One region of the Streptomyces sp. NPDC087300 genome, then DNA from elsewhere that is predicted to be linked to it. Evidence: riboswitches for the same ligand, from Rfam matches in the RefSeq annotation. Region 1 holds a riboswitch; the other holds the start of a gene.
The links. A riboswitch is a leader RNA that binds a small molecule or an ion and turns the genes downstream of it on or off. The one in region 1 is predicted to bind cobalamin.
Positions count from the first base shown of each region.

Region 2: linked by a shared signal. The riboswitch ahead of ACIO9J_RS22175 (energy-coupling factor ABC transporter permease) and the one ahead of ACIO9J_RS19375 (ABC transporter substrate-binding protein) in region 1 are both predicted to bind cobalamin.

Region 1 is NZ_JBIUYI010000004.1:801,979-810,086, forward strand. Features, by position in the region: gene ACIO9J_RS19345 (DUF2252 domain-containing protein) at 1-158, shown strand, start outside; gene ACIO9J_RS19350 (asparaginase) at 172-1,143, shown strand; gene ACIO9J_RS19355 (dienelactone hydrolase family protein) at 1,226-2,005, shown strand; gene ACIO9J_RS19360 (haloacid dehalogenase-like hydrolase) at 2,063-3,214, opposite strand; gene ACIO9J_RS19365 (helix-turn-helix domain-containing protein) at 3,450-4,310, shown strand; gene ACIO9J_RS19370 (VOC family protein) at 4,316-4,768, shown strand; cobalamin riboswitch at 4,776-4,962, shown strand; gene ACIO9J_RS19375 (ABC transporter substrate-binding protein) at 5,064-6,101, shown strand; gene ACIO9J_RS19380 (FecCD family ABC transporter permease) at 6,185-7,234, shown strand; gene ACIO9J_RS19385 (ABC transporter ATP-binding protein) at 7,231-8,025, shown strand.
Region 2 is NZ_JBIUYI010000005.1:421,164-429,271, reverse strand. Features, by position in the region: gene ACIO9J_RS22195 (short-chain fatty acyl-CoA regulator family protein) at 1-995, opposite strand, end outside; gene aceA (isocitrate lyase) at 1,378-2,685, shown strand; gene aceB (malate synthase A) at 2,816-4,414, shown strand; gene ACIO9J_RS22180 (3-hydroxybutyryl-CoA dehydrogenase) at 4,411-5,289, shown strand; cobalamin riboswitch at 5,377-5,561, shown strand; gene ACIO9J_RS22175 (energy-coupling factor ABC transporter permease) at 5,591-6,301, shown strand; gene ACIO9J_RS22170 (energy-coupling factor ABC transporter substrate-binding protein) at 6,301-6,654, shown strand; gene cbiQ (cobalt ECF transporter T component CbiQ) at 6,661-7,410, shown strand; gene ACIO9J_RS22160 (energy-coupling factor ABC transporter ATP-binding protein) at 7,407-8,108, shown strand, end outside.

The DNA of each region.
Region 1 (8,108 bases):
ACCGCCTGGCGATAGCCGCCTACCTGGGCGGCTCCGACACCTTCGACCGCGCCGTGGCGGACTTCGCGCTGCGCTACGCGGCACAGAACACCCGGGACCACGCGGCGCTGGCCGCGGCGATCGCGTCAGGGGTGATCGGCGCGCTGCCGGGGGTGTGATAGGCACGTGCGCATGGCCAAGACCGTTTCCGTGTTCACCCTCGGCGGCACCATCTCCGCCCGGGACAGGGCGAGTTCACCCCGGCTGACCGGGGAGCGGCTCCTCGCCGACGCGGCGGGCGCCGTGCCCGCGGACGTCGGGGTCGAGGTCCACGACGTACGGAAGCTGCCCAGTTCCTCGCTGGACTTCGAGGACGTCGCGGAGCTCGCGGACCACGTCGAGCGGGCGCGCGGGGCCGGGCACGGCGTCGTCGTGGTGCAGGGCACCGACACCCTGGAGGAGACCGCCTTCCTCCTCGACCTGGCCTGTGCGCCCGGCACCCCCGTCGTGGTGACCGGGGCCATGCGCCGCCCCGACCTGCCCGGCGCCGACGGGCCCGCCAACCTCGCAGCCGCCGTCACCGTCGCCGCGGACCCGGGCTGCGCGGGGCTCGGCGTCCTCGTGGTCCTCGCCGACGAGATCCACGCGGCACGGCACGTACGCAAGACGCACACGACGTCCGTGGCGACCTTCGCGTCACCGGGCGCGGGCCCCGTCGGCACGGTCGTCGAGGGTCGCCCGCGCGTCCTGCTGCGCCCCGCGCGGCCCGTCGCCGACCGGCCCCTGCCGCTGCGCGGCACCGCCCGCGTCGCCCTGGTCACGCTCTCGCTCGGCGACCGCGGCGAACTCCTGGACGCGGTGGACGGGCGCTTCGGCGGCCTGGTCGTGGCGGCGTTCGGGGCCGGCCACGTACCCGCCTGGCTGGTCGAACCGCTCGCCGCGCTCGCCGCCCGCATCCCCGTGGTCCTCGCGTCGCGCACCGGCGCGGGCCCGCTGCTCGGCCACACCTACCGGGGCCCAGGATCCGAACACGACATGCTCGGCCGGGGCCTCCTCTCCGCGGGAACGCTGGACGCCCCGAAGGCCAGGCTGTTGCTGTACGCGCTCCTCGCGGACGGCGCCGACCGCGCCCAAGTGGCAGCCGAGTTCGCCGAGTTGGCGTAGCCCCCGGTGGCCCCGGCGGTCCGCTCTGCCGACAGCTAAGTACGTATCCGCCGGTCCCCGACGATCATTACAGTCCCGTCCCATGACGAAGGCCAGCACAGACGAGGTCACCACCCGCACCGCCACCACCAGCACGATCACCACCCGCACCGTCACCTACCCGGCCGACGGACTCACGATGGCCGGACACCTCGCGCTGCCCGCGGGAACGGGCCGCGCGCCCGGGGTCCTGCTCGGCCCCGAAGGGCCGGGCCTCAACGACGTCCAGCGCCGCAGGGCCGACGCCCTCGCCGAACTCGGGTACGTGACGTTCGCCTTCGACCTGCACGGCGGCGGGCACTGGTTCACCGACCCGCAGGAGATGCTGGCGCGCGTGACCCCGCTGCTCGCCGACCCCGACCGGCTGCGGGACATCGGCCACGCGGCCCTGGACGTACTGCGCGCCGAGCCGCGCACCGACCCCGGCCGGATCGCCGCCGTCGGCTACGGCACCGGCGGCGCCGTCGCGCTGGAACTCGGGCGCGACGGCGTCGACCTGAAGGCGATCGGGACGGTCAACGGACTGGTCACGGGCCGCCCCGGCGAGGCGGCCCGCATCCGCTGTCCCGTCTGGGCCGGGGTCGGATCGGAGGACCCGATCATGTCCCAGGACCACCGGGACGCGTTCGCCGCCGAGATGCGGGACGGGGGCGTCGACTGGCGCATGGTGGTCTACGGCGGCGCCCAGCACGCCTTCCACCACCCGCCGGTCGACCACGAGCAGCCCGTGCTCCCCGGCGTCGCCCACCACCCGCTACAGGCGCGGCGGGCCTGGCGCGACGTCGTCGAACTGCTCGCCGACTGCCTGCCGTTGACGGACTGACCCGCGACGCGGCACGGCGCTCGGGCGGTGCCGCGCCGCGGCCAGACGCTCGGACCGTCAGCCGATCTGGTCCGGCGTGACCGTCAGCCACCGCTTGTCGGCGGTCACCTTCTGGCCCAACTCGCGCTGGCGGTCGGCGTTCTCCTTCTTCATGCCGTCGAGCTGCTTCATGTACGAGTCCTTGCGGTTGACCCACACCCGCACGCCGCCGTGCCGCACGTCGGCCGAGTGGAACAGCATCGGGCCGTCGCTCGCCGGGGTGTCACCGGCCGCGAGGACCGGCTTCTTCCACTCGTCGATGTAGGTGTTGATCGCCGCGGGCTTGCCCTCGTACCAGGTCAGCGGCGCCCACAGGTTCGGCGTCAGCTCGCGGCCCGCGAGCTCGGCGCGGTCCTTCTCGCCGAAGCGGCCCTCGGCGATCTCCTTGCGGGAGCTGGTCACTTCGCCGGTCTCGCGGTCCTTGAGCTGCATCGAGACGCCGATGACGTTCTGCGGCTTCACGCCGTAGCCGTACTTGGGGTCGGCGAGCACCATGCGCACCAGGTCCTCGCTGGCCGCGCTGACCACGTACACCTCGATGCCGTGCGCCTGAAGCGTCTTGTAGAGCTGCTGCATGCCGCGCGAGAATTCCGGCGGCTTCACCTCGGTCTTGGTGACCTTCCCGTCCTCGTAGTACTCGGCGGGGATCGGCTTCTTGTACGCCAGGAGCTCGTCGACGTACCCCTTGAGCTCCTTCAGCGTGAAGCCGGAGAAGATCTGCGCGGCCCAGGGGTAGCAGACCTGGTCGTCCACCTCGCACAGCCGGTTGTAGTAGCTGTAGAGGCTCTCCTTGTGCCCGGCCTTGTCCTTGAAGGGGATGATCTTCAGGGACGGGTCCATCGTCTTGCGGGTCAGGACGCCCTTCATCTCCAGGAAGGGGAGCAGGGACTCCTCCAGGTCGTTGCGGTACGTCGTGTTGTCCGCGTCGAAGACGGCGTACGCGCCCTTGTGGTCGTTCTTCGCGATGACCTTGCCGAGCTTCTTCGCCACCGGCTTCGGCCAGTGCGTGAGCTCGCCGGCCGCGCCCTTCGCGGCCTTCGCCGTCTGCGCGGCGGAGCCCGCCGCGTTCGCCTCGGAGGTCGGCCAGAGCGCGCTGCCCGCGAGGACGGCGGCGGCGAGCGCCCCCAGAGCGCCGATGAGGGCGGGCTTGTTCTTTGCTCGTACTGCCATGTCTGCGGTGTCCTGCCGTTCCTGAGAGCGGTGTGCGGCCCCGTCCGGAGCGGCGCGCAATGCTATGGGGCGGCGCGGTCATTTCCCATGATCGAAGTCACCGTGCACGAGGGGCATGGAGCGGGTGAACACGGGTAGCCGCAGCGGGCGCCGGGAGCGCCGCGGTCCCGGTCGCGGAGGTCGTCGCCGGGGCCGTCGCCGAGTCCGTGTCAGTGGTCCCGCGCATACTGGGCGCATGGGCTCCCACGAGTTCGTCAGGGCCGTTCCCCGGCTCGACGGCATGGTCGTCTCGGCGGTCGGCTACCGCAGCGCCGGACAGCGTCCCGGGCTGCACCGGGGCCTGCCCTCGCCGTATCTGACCGTGATCTTCTCCCTCGAAGGCCCCATCGCCACCGGCAGCACACCCGGGCAGGCGACCGGCGGGGACGCGGTGCGCACCGACATCGTCCTGGGCGGCCTGCACCAGAGCCCGGCCTACGTGGTGCAGCCCGAGCACGAGGCGGGCATCCAGCTCGCCGTGCACCCCCTGGCCGCCCGCGCGCTGCTCGGTCTGCCCGCCGCCGGGCTCATGGGAGAGCTCGTCACCAGCGGCACGGACGTCCTCGGCGGCCGGGCCGCCGAGGTCCGCGAGCGGCTGTGTGCCCTCGACCGCTGGCCGGACCGCTTCGCCCTCCTCGCCGACTATCTGCGGCGGCGCGTGGCGGCCGCCGACCGGGCGGACCCGGTGCGCCCCGAGGTCGCCGAGGCCTGGGCGTGGCTGGCCAGGCACCGGGGCGCGGGCACGGTCGGCGGCCTGTCCCGGCACGTCGCGCTCAGCGAGCGCCGCCTCACCGCGGTGTTCCGCGCCGAGACCGGGCTGAGCCCCAAGCAGGCCGCGCGCCTGATGCGCTTCCAGCACGCGCGGACCGCGGTGGTCCGCTCCGTCACGGCGGGCGGGGGCCCCGACCTGGCCAGGATCGCGGCCGACACCGGCTACTACGACCATTCGCACCTGGTCCGCGACTTCCGGCAGTACACGGGGGCGAGCCCGACCCGCTGGCTGGCCGAAGAGTGCCGGAATATCCAAGCCGGGGCGCACGGTCCGGGCGAAGACTGAGGCCCATGAACACCACACCGGACACCACACCCGACACCACGACTGAAGCGGCCCCCGCCCCGACCGTCTGGGCGGGCCTCCAGGCAGAGGACGCCCCCGCCCTGATCGACTTCCTCGTCGGCACCGTCGGCTTCCTGCGCACCGCCGTCTACGAGGACGGCGACCGCGTCGCCCACGCCCAGCTCGACTGGCCCGAGGGCGGCGGCGTCATGCTCGGTTCGTACGACCCGTCGGCGCCCGAAGGCACCTGCGGAAAGCCCGGCACCTCCGGCGCCTACGTGGTCACGGACCGGGTCGACGAGCTGTACGCCACACTCACCGCGGCGGGCGTGCGGATCACCACGGAGATCGAGGACAAACCGTACGGAAGCCGGGAGTTCGGCATCCTCGACCCGGAGGGGAACCGCTGGTCGTTCGGGACCTACCGGGGCGAGCCGAGGCCCCGGCCGACGTCCTGAGCAGGCGTGATAACTTGCGCAAGCCAGTCAAACCCACACCTGGGCCAGGGAATCCGGTGCGAATCCGGAACTGACGCGCAGCGGTGAGGGGGACGGGCGGGGCCACGGCCACTGGGCGTCCACGGACGCCCGGGAAGGCGCCCCGCCCGGCCGATCCCCGAGTCCGAAGACCTGCTGGCGCCTCCGCCCGCGCACCGTGCGGCGGAGGGCGTGACGCAGGCCAGGCTCCGCGCATGAGCCGTGAGACTCAAGGGATCGTGTGTCCTCCACAGCCCGTACCCGTACCCGTATACGTATGTCCGCCGCTATACGTATGTCCGCCGCGCTCTGCGCCGGAGCGCTCGCGCTGACCGCGTGCGGGGGCGGCTCCGCGGAGAAGACCAGCAAGAGCGCGGGGGAGCAGGCGGCGGGCTATCCGGTCGCGGTCACCTCCTGCGGCAAGAAAGCCGAGGTCAAGGCGCCGCCGCAGCGGGCCGTCTCCCTCGACCAGGGCTCCACGGAGATCCTGCTCTCGCTCGGCCTCGCCGACCGCATGGCGGGCACCGGCACCTGGACCGACCCGGTCCTGAAGAACCTGGCGAAGGAGAACGCGAAGGTGGAGCGGCTCGCCGACCGCTACCCCTCCCTGGAGAAGGTCCTCGCCCAGGAGCCGGACTTCGTCAGCGCCTCCTTCCTGTACACGGTCGGCAAGGGCGGTGTCGCCGACCGCGCCAAGTTCACCGAGCTGGGCGTACCGGTCTACGTCTCGCCGACCGACTGCGCGGGCAAGGACAACGACGGCGGCGGCGACGGCAAGCGCGTCAAGACCCTCACCATGGACACCGTCTACGGCGAGATCCGCGACCTCGCGAAGGTGTTCGGCGTCGAGAAGCGCGGCGAGAAGCTGGTCGCGGGGCTCAAGGGCCGCGTCGCGAAGGCCACCGACGACATCGACGCGTCGGACGCGAAGCTCCTCTACTGGTTCGCCAACTCCGACGCCCCCTACATGGCGGGCTGCTGCGGCGCCCCCGGCATCATCACGCGCGAGCTCGGCGCGAAGAACGTCTTCGACGACACCCGCGAGGAATGGCCCCAGATCAACTGGGAGACCGTCGCCGACCGCGACCCCGACGTCCTCGTCATCGGCGACCTCACCCGCAAGTCGCAGTCGGCGGAGAGCGCCGCTGCGAAGATCAAGTTCCTGGAGTCGAACCCGGCGACCAAGAACCTGACCGCCGTGAAGAAGAAGCGCTACGTACTCCTCAGCGGCCAGGCCATGAACCCGACGGTCCGTACGGTCGACGGGATCGAGCAAGTGGCGGCGGGGCTGCGGAAGTTCGGCCTCGCGAAGTGACCCGGGGGACCTCGCCGGTGACGCCGGACGGGACGGCACCCGCGACGCCGGACGGGACGGCACCCGCGGAGGCGGACGCGGACATGGTCGAGGTCGCGGTCGCGTCCACCTCCGTGGGCGCCCCGGTGCGGCAGGCGCTGCTGTGGCTCGCCGGGGTCGCGGCCCTCGTCCTCTCCGTGGCGGTGGCCGTCACCATCGGGCCCGCGGACATCTCCGTGCCCGACGTGTGGTCGGCCCTCGCCGCGCACCTCGGCGGGGGAGAGGCGCGGCTCACCCCGATCAGGGACGGCATCGTCTGGAACCTGCGGATGCCGCGCACCCTGCTCGCCGCGGTCTGCGGCGCCGGACTCGCGGTCTGCGGCGCGGTCATGCAGTCCCTGCTCCGCAACCCCCTCGCCGACCCGTTCGTGCTCGGGGTCTCCTCCGGCGCGTCCACCGGAGCGGTCGCGGTCGTCGTGCTCGGCGTGGGCGGGGGAGTCCTTTCGGTCTCGGCCGGTGCCTTCATCGGGGCGCTCTGTTCGTTCGCCCTGGTCCTGATCCTGAGTCACACGCTGGGCGGCACGACGGACCGCGTGGTCCTCTCCGGCGTCGCGGCGATGCAGCTGTTCTCCGCGCTGACCTCCTTCTTCGTCCTCACCGCCGCGGACGCGGAGACCACCCGCGGCGTGCTGTTCTGGCTGCTCGGCTCGCTCAGCGGGGTCGGCTGGACGGACGTGTGGCTGTGCGCGGCGGTGCTCGCGGCGGCGCTGTTCATCTGCCTCTCGCACGCCCGCACCCTGGACGCCTTCGCCTTCGGCCAGGAGGCGGCGGCCGCGCTCGGCGTCCGCGTCGCCCGCACCCGCCTGGTCCTGCTCTGCACGACGGCGCTCCTGACCGCGGTGCTGGTGAGCTCCGCGGGCGCCATCGGCTTCGTCGGCCTGGTCCTGCCGCACGCGGCCCGCGCGCTCGTCGGCTCGGGCCACGCCCGCCTCCTCCCGGTCACGGCGCTGGCCGGCGCGGTCTTCCTCGTCTGGGTGGACACCCTGGCCCGCACGGTCCTGGATCCGCAGGAGGTCCCGGTGGGCGTGGTGACGTCGCTGATCGGCGTACCGGCGTTCGTGGTCGTGCTGTACCGGACGAGGAGGGTGACGTGACGTACGCGTACGAGGGGGCGGCGGGTCTGCGCGCCGAGCGCGTGTCCCGGGAGGCGGGCGGGCGCCTGGTCGTCGACGGCGTGAGCCTCGCCCCGCCGACCGGCGCCACGGTGGGCCTCCTCGGCCCGAACGGCTCCGGCAAGTCCACGCTCCTGCGCATCCTGGCGGGCGTCCTCGCCCCGGCCTCCGGAGTGGTCACCCTGGACGGCCGTGCGCTGGCCGACACGGGCCGCCGCGCCGTGGCGCGCAGGATCGCCGTGGTCGAGCAACACACCGACACACAGGTCGAGTTGACGGTCGCGGACGTCGTACGCCTGGGACGCATCCCGCACCGCCGCGCCTGGTCGGCGCCGACGGCCGGAGACGAACGCGCCGTCCGCGACGCCCTGACCCGCACGGGCCTGGCCTCCCGCGCGGCCCAGTCCTGGCACACCCTGTCCGGCGGCGAACGCCAGCGCGTCCAGATAGCCCGCGCACTCGCCCAGGAACCCCGCGAACTCCTCCTGGACGAACCCACCAACCACCTGGACATCCAGCACCAGCTCGACCTGCTCTCACTGGTCGCCGACCTCCCCGTCACCAGCGTCATCGCGCTGCACGACCTCAACCTGGCGTCGATGTTCTGCGACCGGCTCCTGATCCTGAGGGAGGGCAGGGCATACGCGACGGGCACGCCCGCAGAGGTGATCACGGAGGAGCTGATCGCGGAGGTGTACGGGGTGCGGGCGGTGGTGACGCCGGGGAGTGCGGAGGGGGATGAGCGGCCTTCGGTGAGGTTCTTGCGGGGGTGAGGCGGGAGGGGGGCTTCCGGGGTGGGCGCCTTGCGGGCCGGGTGCCTTGTGGGTCGCGCCCCCCGTTGCGGGGTGGGCGCCTT
Region 2 (8,108 bases), on a different contig from region 1:
ATGTTGCCCGCGCGGTCGACGCGGACGAAGGAGAAGGGCACGCCGCGCAGCCTGGGCCGCTGGAGGGTGCTCAGGCGGTGGCAGACGGTCTCGTAGCCGAGGCCGAAGCGGTCGGTGAGCCGCTCGATGTCGTAGCGGACCTCTTCGGCGGCGGCGTGGAACGCGGTGTACGGCAGGACGAGCGCGGCGGCGAAGTAGTTGGCGATGCCGATGCGGGCCAGGGCGTGGGTGCGGCCGCCCGCGGGGAAGTCCTCCTCGGCCAGCCGGTCGAGATCGTCGTCGTATTCGAGCAGGGCGAGCTGGGTGGCCATGCGGAAGGCCTGCTGGCCGGGGCGCAGCCGTCCCGAGAGGTGCAGCACCCGCGCCTCGGTGTCGTAGTGGTGCAGTTGCTGGGGCCGGTCGGTCTCGGTGACCAGACGCACCCCGTGGTGCTCGGTGAGGCGCGCGGACAGGGCGCGCAGGACCTCGCCGGGGCGGATGCCGATGCGGCGGGCCAGGTCCTCGGCGGCGAGGTCGGTCTCGTGCAGATAGTTCTGCCGCCGGTAGAAGAACTCGCGGATCTCCTCGTGCGCCGAACGCGGTGAGCGCGGCGCGGTGACGTCGCCGCCCCGCCCGTCGGCGACCTCCGCGAGGCGTTCGGTCAGCGACTGGGCCCGCCGTCCGAGGTCGAGCAGGACCTCGGCGACGGCCGGCATCCTGGCGGCGAGTTCGCCCAGGTCGGCGGGGGAGACACGGGCGGCGGAGACCTCGCCTGCGAGCGTCTCGCGCAGATCGGCGACCAGCCTGCTGGTGTCCCGCTCGGAGAAGAAGGCCGCGTCCACGCCGAACGTCTCGGTGATGCGCAGCAGCACGGGGACGGTGAGCGGCCTGGAGTCGTGCTCCATCTGGTTGAGGTAGCTGGGCGAGATGGCGAGGGTCCTGGCCAACTCGGCCTGGCTCATGCGCCGTTCCTCGCGCAGCCGCCGCAGTCGCGCGCCCGCGTACGTCTTGCTCATCGCTCCCCCGCGTACGTCTCGCCCAGGTCTCCCGCATCGGGCCAACCCTAGGGGAATCCGGGCGGCTGTGGGCCTTCGCAACCTTGGCAAACCGGTCCGGGAAGATTCGCAGAAGTTGGCACAGGTCCACCCTTGAGGGCACTGGGTGCCACTGCCAGAGTCGTACCGCGGCCCGCCGGACCCCGGCGGCCGGAACGGAGACCGGGGCTCGATTCACGCCCTGACGTCGGTGATCCCGGCGCCTCCGTCCGGCATCCACGCACCATTGCTCACGGCTGCACGACCGGGCCGGGCGGGCCGCACCCTTCACTTCACTCCGGCACTCAGTGCCAGTAGGCATCAGCAGTTGGCAGACTTCACCACACGGACCCGGGAGACAGTCATGGCACAGACGGACACCACCACGGCGACCACGGCGAGCACCACGCCCGCCGCCGATGTGCTGGCCAGGCGGTGGGCGACCGACCCGCGCTGGAAGGGCATCGAGCGCACCTACAGCGCCGACGAGGTCGTCCGGCTCTCCGGCAGCGTGCGCGAGGAGCACACCCTCGCCCGGCGCGGCGCCGAGCGGCTGTGGCGGCAGCTGCACGAGCTCGACTACGTCCACGCGCTCGGCGCGCTGACCGGCGGGCAGGCCGTGCAGCAGGTCAAGGCCGGGCTCCAGGCGATCTACCTGTCCGGCTGGCAGGTGGCCGCCGACGCCAACCAGGCCGGGCACACCTACCCCGACCAGTCGCTGTACCCCGCCAACTCCGTTCCGCAGGTGGTGCGTCGGATCAACAACGCGCTCCTTCGCGCCGACCAGATCGCCACCAGCGAGGGCGACGCGAGCACGGACTGGCTCGCGCCGGTCGTCGCCGACGCGGAGGCCGGGTTCGGCGGTCCGCTCAACGCGTTCGAGCTGACCAAGGCGATGATCGCGGCGGGTGCCGCGGGCATCCACTACGAGGACCAGCTCGCCTCCGAGAAGAAGTGCGGCCACCTCGGCGGCAAGGTCCTGGTGCCCACCGCCCAGCACATCCGCACCCTCAACGCCGCGCGTCTGGCGGCCGACATCGCCGATGTGCCCACGCTGATCGTGGCCCGCACGGACGCGCTCGCCGCCAACCTGCTCACCAGCGACGTCGACGAGCGCGACGCGCGGTTCGTCACGGGTGAGCGCACCGCGGAGGGCTTCTACCGGGTCGAGAACGGCATGGCGCCGGTCATCGCGCGCGGCCTCGCGTACGCCCCGTACGCCGATCTGATCTGGGTCGAGACCGGCACGCCCGACCTCGCCCAGGCCCGCGAGTTCGCCGAGGCGATGCACGCGGAGCACCCGGACCAGATGCTCGCCTACAACTGCTCGCCGTCCTTCAACTGGAAGGCGGCCCTGGACGACGACCAGATCGCCAAGTTCCAGCGGGAGCTGGCCGCGATGGGCTACCGCTTCCAGTTCATCACCCTGGCGGGCTTCCACTCCCTCAACCACGGCATGTTCGACCTGGCGCGCGGTTACGCGGAGCACGGCATGACCGCCTATGTCGACCTCCAGGAGCGGGAGTTCGCCGCGCAGGAGCACGGCTTCACTGCCGTTCGGCATCAGCGGGAGGTCGGGACCGGGTACTTCGACCTCGTGTCGACCGCGGTGAATCCGGCGTCCTCCACGACTGCCCTCGCCGGTTCCACGGAGTCGGAGCAGTTCCACTAGGCGCTCCGCTGGATCGGCGCGTTCACACCTGCGGGCGGTGGGGGCTGAGCGCGCAATTCTCCGCGCCCCTTACGGGGCGCCCCCGCCGCGCCCGCTCCCCGACCGGACCGCTCCCACCGAGGAGATCCCCATGCCTACCTCCACTTTGACCGGCACCGTCCGGGTTCTCGGCGAACCCGGTGACCGGTACGACGAGATCCTGACCCCGGAGGCCCTCGACTTCATCGGGCGGCTCGACGCCGCGTTCTCCGCCCGGCGGTTCGAGCTGCTCGCCGAGCGGCGCCGCTGCGCCGAGCGGATCGCGTCCGGTGTGCCCCTCGACTTCCCCCGGGCGACCGCCGCGGTCCGCGCCGATCCCGACTGGCGCGTGGCGGCGCCGGGGCCGGGGCTCACCGACCGCCGGGTGGAGATCACCGGGCCTCCGGAGCGCCGGATGGCCGTCAACGCGCTCAACTCCGGTGCCCGCGTGTGGATGGCCGACTTCGAGGACGCCACGTCGCCCACCTGGGAGAACGTGATCGGCGGGCAGCTGACCCTGCTGGACGCCGTCGAGCGGCGCATCGACTTCACGACGCCCGAGGGCAAGGAGTACCGGCTGCGCGAGGACGACGAGCTCGCCACCGTCGTCGTACGGCCGCGCGGCTGGCACCTCGTCGAGAAGCACCTGGTCGTCGACGAGCGGCCGGTCCCCGCCGCCCTGGTCGACTTCGGCCTGTACTTCTTCCACTGCGCGCGGCGGCAGATCGAGGCCGGGCGCGGCCCGTACTTCTATCTGCCCAAGCTGGAGAACCGCTACGAGGCCAGGCTCTGGAACGACGTCTTCGTGCTCGCCCAGGACCTGCTGGGCATTCCGCGCGGCACGGTCCGTGCCACCGTCCTGATCGAGACGCTCACTGCGGCCTTCGAGATGGAGGAGATCCTCTACGAACTGCGCGCGCACTCGGCCGGGTTGAACGCGGGCCGCTGGGACTATCTGTTCAGCCTGATCAAGAACCTCGGCCACCGGCCCGACTTCGTGCTCCCCGACCGCGCCAAGGTCACCATGACCGCCCCCTTCATGCGGGCCTACACCGAACTCCTGGTGCGCACCTGCCACCGGCGCGGCGCCCACGCGATCGGCGGCATGGCGGCCCAGGTGCCGGGCAGGGACGCGGCGGCCGACGAGGCCGCGCGCAGCAAGGTCGGGCTCGACAAGGAGCGCGAGGCCGAGGACGGCTTCGACGGCTCGTGGGTCGCCCATCCCGGCCTGGTCCCCGTCTGCCGTGCGGTCTTCGACGAGGTGCTCGGCGACCGTCCCCATCAGCTCGAACGCACCCGCGACGACGTCGAGGTCACGGCCGCGGAGCTCCTCTCCGTACGCCGTACGAGCGGGCGGCCCACCCAGGAGGGCGTGCGCGCCAACGTCGCCGTCGCGCTGCGCTACTTCGACGCGTGGCTGCGCGGGCAGGGCGCCGTGGCGCTGGGCGGCCTGATGGAGGACGCGGCGACCGCCGAGATCGCCCGCGTGCAGATCTGGCAGTGGCTGCGGCACGGTCTGGTCAGCGGGGAGACGGTGCGCGAGATCGTCGCGGACGAGGCCGCGGCTCTCGGCAAGGAGTACCCCTGGGCGCGGGTCGACGAGGTCGTCGCCCTCTTCGAACGCACGGCGCTGGAGCGGGAGTTGCCCGCCTTCTTCACCACCGACGCGTACGCCCGGCACCTGACCTTCAAGGCGGAGGCCCTCGCATGAGCGCCACACGTCCCCGCATCACCCGCGTCGGCGTCGTGGGCGGCGGTCAGATGGGGGCCGGCATCGCGGAGGTCTGCGCGCGGGCCGGGCTCGACACCGTCGTCTGCGAGGCGGACGCCGTCGCGGCGGGCGCGGCCCGTGAGCGGGTCGCCGTCTCGCTCGAACGTGCCGTACAGCGCGGCAAGTTGGACCGCCTCTCGGCCGAGGACGCCCTGGCCCGGATCGTCTTCACGGGCGGTCTCGACGAGCTGGCGGACCGTCAACTCGTGGTCGAGGCGGTCGTGGAGAGCACCTCGGTCAAGACGGAGGTGTTCGCCGCGCTCGACAAGATCGTCGAGGATCCGGACGCCATCCTGGCCACCAACACCTCGTCGGTGCCCGTGATGCGCCTGGGCATGGCCACCCACCGCGCGGACCGCGTCCTGGGTCTGCACTTCTTCAACCCGGTGCCCGTGCTGCCGCTCGTCGAGGTGATCGCCTCCCTGCACACCTCGTCCCGGGTGGTGGCCGCGGCGGAGGAGTTCGTCACCGATGTCCTCGGCAAGACCGTGGTGCGCTCCCAGGACCGCGCGGGCTTCGTCGTCAACGCGCTCCTCGTCCCGTACCTGCTGTCCGCGATCCGTCTCGCGGAGTCGGGATTCGCCACCGCCACGGACGTGGACGCCGGGATGGAGCTGGGCTGCGCCCACCCGATGGGCCCGCTCAGGCTCGCCGATCTGATCGGGCTCGACACCGTCGCGTCCATCGCCGAATCGCTCTACGACGAGTTCAAGGAACCGCTCTACGCACCGCCTCCGCTGCTCCAGCGGATGGTCGAGGCGGGGCTGCTCGGCCGGAAGTCGGGCCGCGGGTTCCACGTGTACGAGCAGGGGTGAGCGCGGGGCGTACGCCATGGGAGTGTGCGCTTGCGTGCGCCCCCACGGCTCCCCCGTGCGCAGGTTGTCAGTTTGATCAGTTGCGGACTACTGTCACGACGCCTTGGTGAACGGGAAATCCGGTGTGATGCCGGTGCGGCCCTCGCCACTGTGATCGGGAAGTCCGGCTCCAGCCCTCGCGGCAGCCACTGGGCGCGCACGCGCCCGGGAAGGCGGAGTCAGGTCGGTACGACCCGTCAGCCAGGAGACCGGCCAGGGCGCGTTGTCCATCCACGAGGTGCTGGAGAGGGTCTGCCGAGCCATGCACATAGCCGAGGGTTTCCTCCCACCGGCGCACGCGATCGCCTGGGGCGTAGCGTCCGCGCCGTTCGTCGTCCACGGAGTCCGCTCCCTGACCCGTGAAGTCAAGGAGCACCCGGAGAGCACCCTGCTCCTCGGCGCCTCCGGAGCCTTCACCTTTGTCCTATCCGCCCTGAAGATCCCCTCGGTGACGGGCAGTTGCTCGCACCCCACGGGGACGGGGCTCGGCGCCATCCTGTTCCGGCCGCCGATCATGACGGTGCTCGGCACCATCACGCTCCTGTTCCAGGCCCTGCTGCTCGCCCACGGCGGCCTCACCACGCTCGGTGCCAACGTCTTCTCGATGGCAATCGTCGGGCCCTGGGCCGGATATGCCGTCTACCGGCTCCTCAAGCGGTACGACGTGCCGCTGATGGTCGCCGTGTTCTTCGGCGCCTTCGTCGCCGACCTCTCCACGTACTGCGTCACCAGCGTCCAGCTGGCCCTGGCCTTCCCCGACCCCAGCAGCGGGTTCATCGGCGCGCTCGGCAAGTTCGGCGGCATCTTCGCGGTCACCCAGATCCCGCTGGCCGTCAGCGAGGGCCTGCTCACCGTCGTGGTGATGCGCCTGCTCGTGCAGTCCAGCAAGGGCGAGCTGACCCGGCTCGGTGTCCTGCTGTCCCCCAAGAAGCCGGCCGCGGCCGCCAAGGCCGAGACGGAGGCCAACGCCTGATGAGCCGGAACGCGAAGATCAACACACTGCTGCTCGTCATCGTGGCCGCGCTCGCGGTGCTGCCCCTGGTGCTCGGGCTCGGCGACGACAAGGAAGAGCCGTTCGCGGGGGCCGACGCCCAGGCCGAGACCGCGATCACGGAGATCAAGCCGGACTACAAGCCCTGGTTCTCGCCCCTGTACGAGCCGCCTTCGGGCGAGGTCGAGTCGGCGCTCTTCGCCTTGCAGGCGGCCCTCGGCGCGGGCGTGCTCGCGTACTACTTCGGGCTGCGCAAGGGGCGCCGTCAGGGTGCGGAGCGTACGAACACGCAAGGCGAGGCGCAGGGCGTGCGCCCCGGGACCGAAGAGGTCTGACCCCGCGTGCTGCCCATCGACGCGGCGGCGCACAGCAGTCGCTGGCGCCGCCGCCATCCCGTGGACAAGGCCGTGCTCGGGCTCGGCCTCACCGTGCTCGCCATCTCCCTTCCGCCCTGGCCCGGCGCCGCCCTGGTGCTCACCGCCGCGCTCGCGGTACTGCTCGGACCGGCCGGTGTGCCGCCGCGCAAACTGTGGCGCGCCTACCGGGTGCCGCTCGGCTTCTGCGTGACCGGGGCCCTGACCCTGCTGGTGCAGGTCGGCGGGCCCGACGGTTTCCTCACGCTCGCCGACGGCGGCCCGGCGCGCGCGGGCGGTCTGCTCCTGCGGACGTCGGCGGCCTCGCTCGGGGTACTCCTGTTCGCCTTCACGACGCCGATGTCGGACCTGCTGCCCCGGCTCGTCAAGGCCGGGGTGCCCGCGCCGGTCGTCGACGTGGCGCTCGTGACGTACCGGATGAGTTTCCTGCTCCTGGACTCGATGGGCCGGATCCGGCAGGCGCAGGCGGCCCGCCTCGGCCACACCACGCGGGCCGCCACCTGGCGCTCGCTCGGCGGTCTCGGCGCCACCGCGTTCGTGCGGGCCTTCGACCGTGCGGGGCGTCTCCAAGCCGGGCTCGCCGGGCGCGGCTACGACGGCACCCTGCGCGTCCTGGTGCCCGAGGCCCGGGTCTCGCACCGCTTCGTGACGGCGAGCGCGGCCCTGCTGGTGGCCCTGACGGCCCTCACCCTCGTACTGGAAAGGTTCCTGCCATGAGCGAGCCCGGCGCTCCCCGCGACCCGGGCGGCGCGTCCCTGGTCGCGCTGCGCGGCGTCTCCTACGCCTACGAAGAGGGCCCGACCGTCCTCAGCGGTCTGGACTTCGACGTCGTCGAGGGCCGCGCGCTCGCGCTGCTCGGCCGCAACGGCAGCGGCAAGACCACCCTGATGCGGCTGCTCAGCGGCGGACTGCGCCCGGCGTCGGGCGGCCTGACGCTCCAGGGCTCCCCCGTGTCGTACGACCGCAAGGGCCTGACCCGGCTGCGCACCACGGTCCAGCTGGTGGTGCAGGACCCGGACGACCAGCTCTTCGCCGCCTCGGTCGAACAGGACGTGTCCTTCGGCCCGTTGAACCTGGGGCTGCCCGATACGGAGGTCCGCGCGCGCGTCGCCGAGGCGCTCGCCGCGCTCGACATCACGGACCTCGCCGACCGCCCCACCCATCTGCTCTCCTACGGTCAGCGCAAGCGCACGGCCATCGCGGGCGCCGTCGCGATGCGCCCCCGCGTGCTGATCCTGGACGAGCCGACCGCGGGCCTGGATCCCGACGGTCAGGAACGCCTCCTCGACACGCTCGGGCGGCTGCGCGGCGCGGGCACGACGGTGGTCATGGCGACGCACGACGTGGACCTGGCGCTGCGCTGGGCCGACGACGCGGCGCTGCTGACCCCGTCGGGCGTGCGCACGGGACCCGTC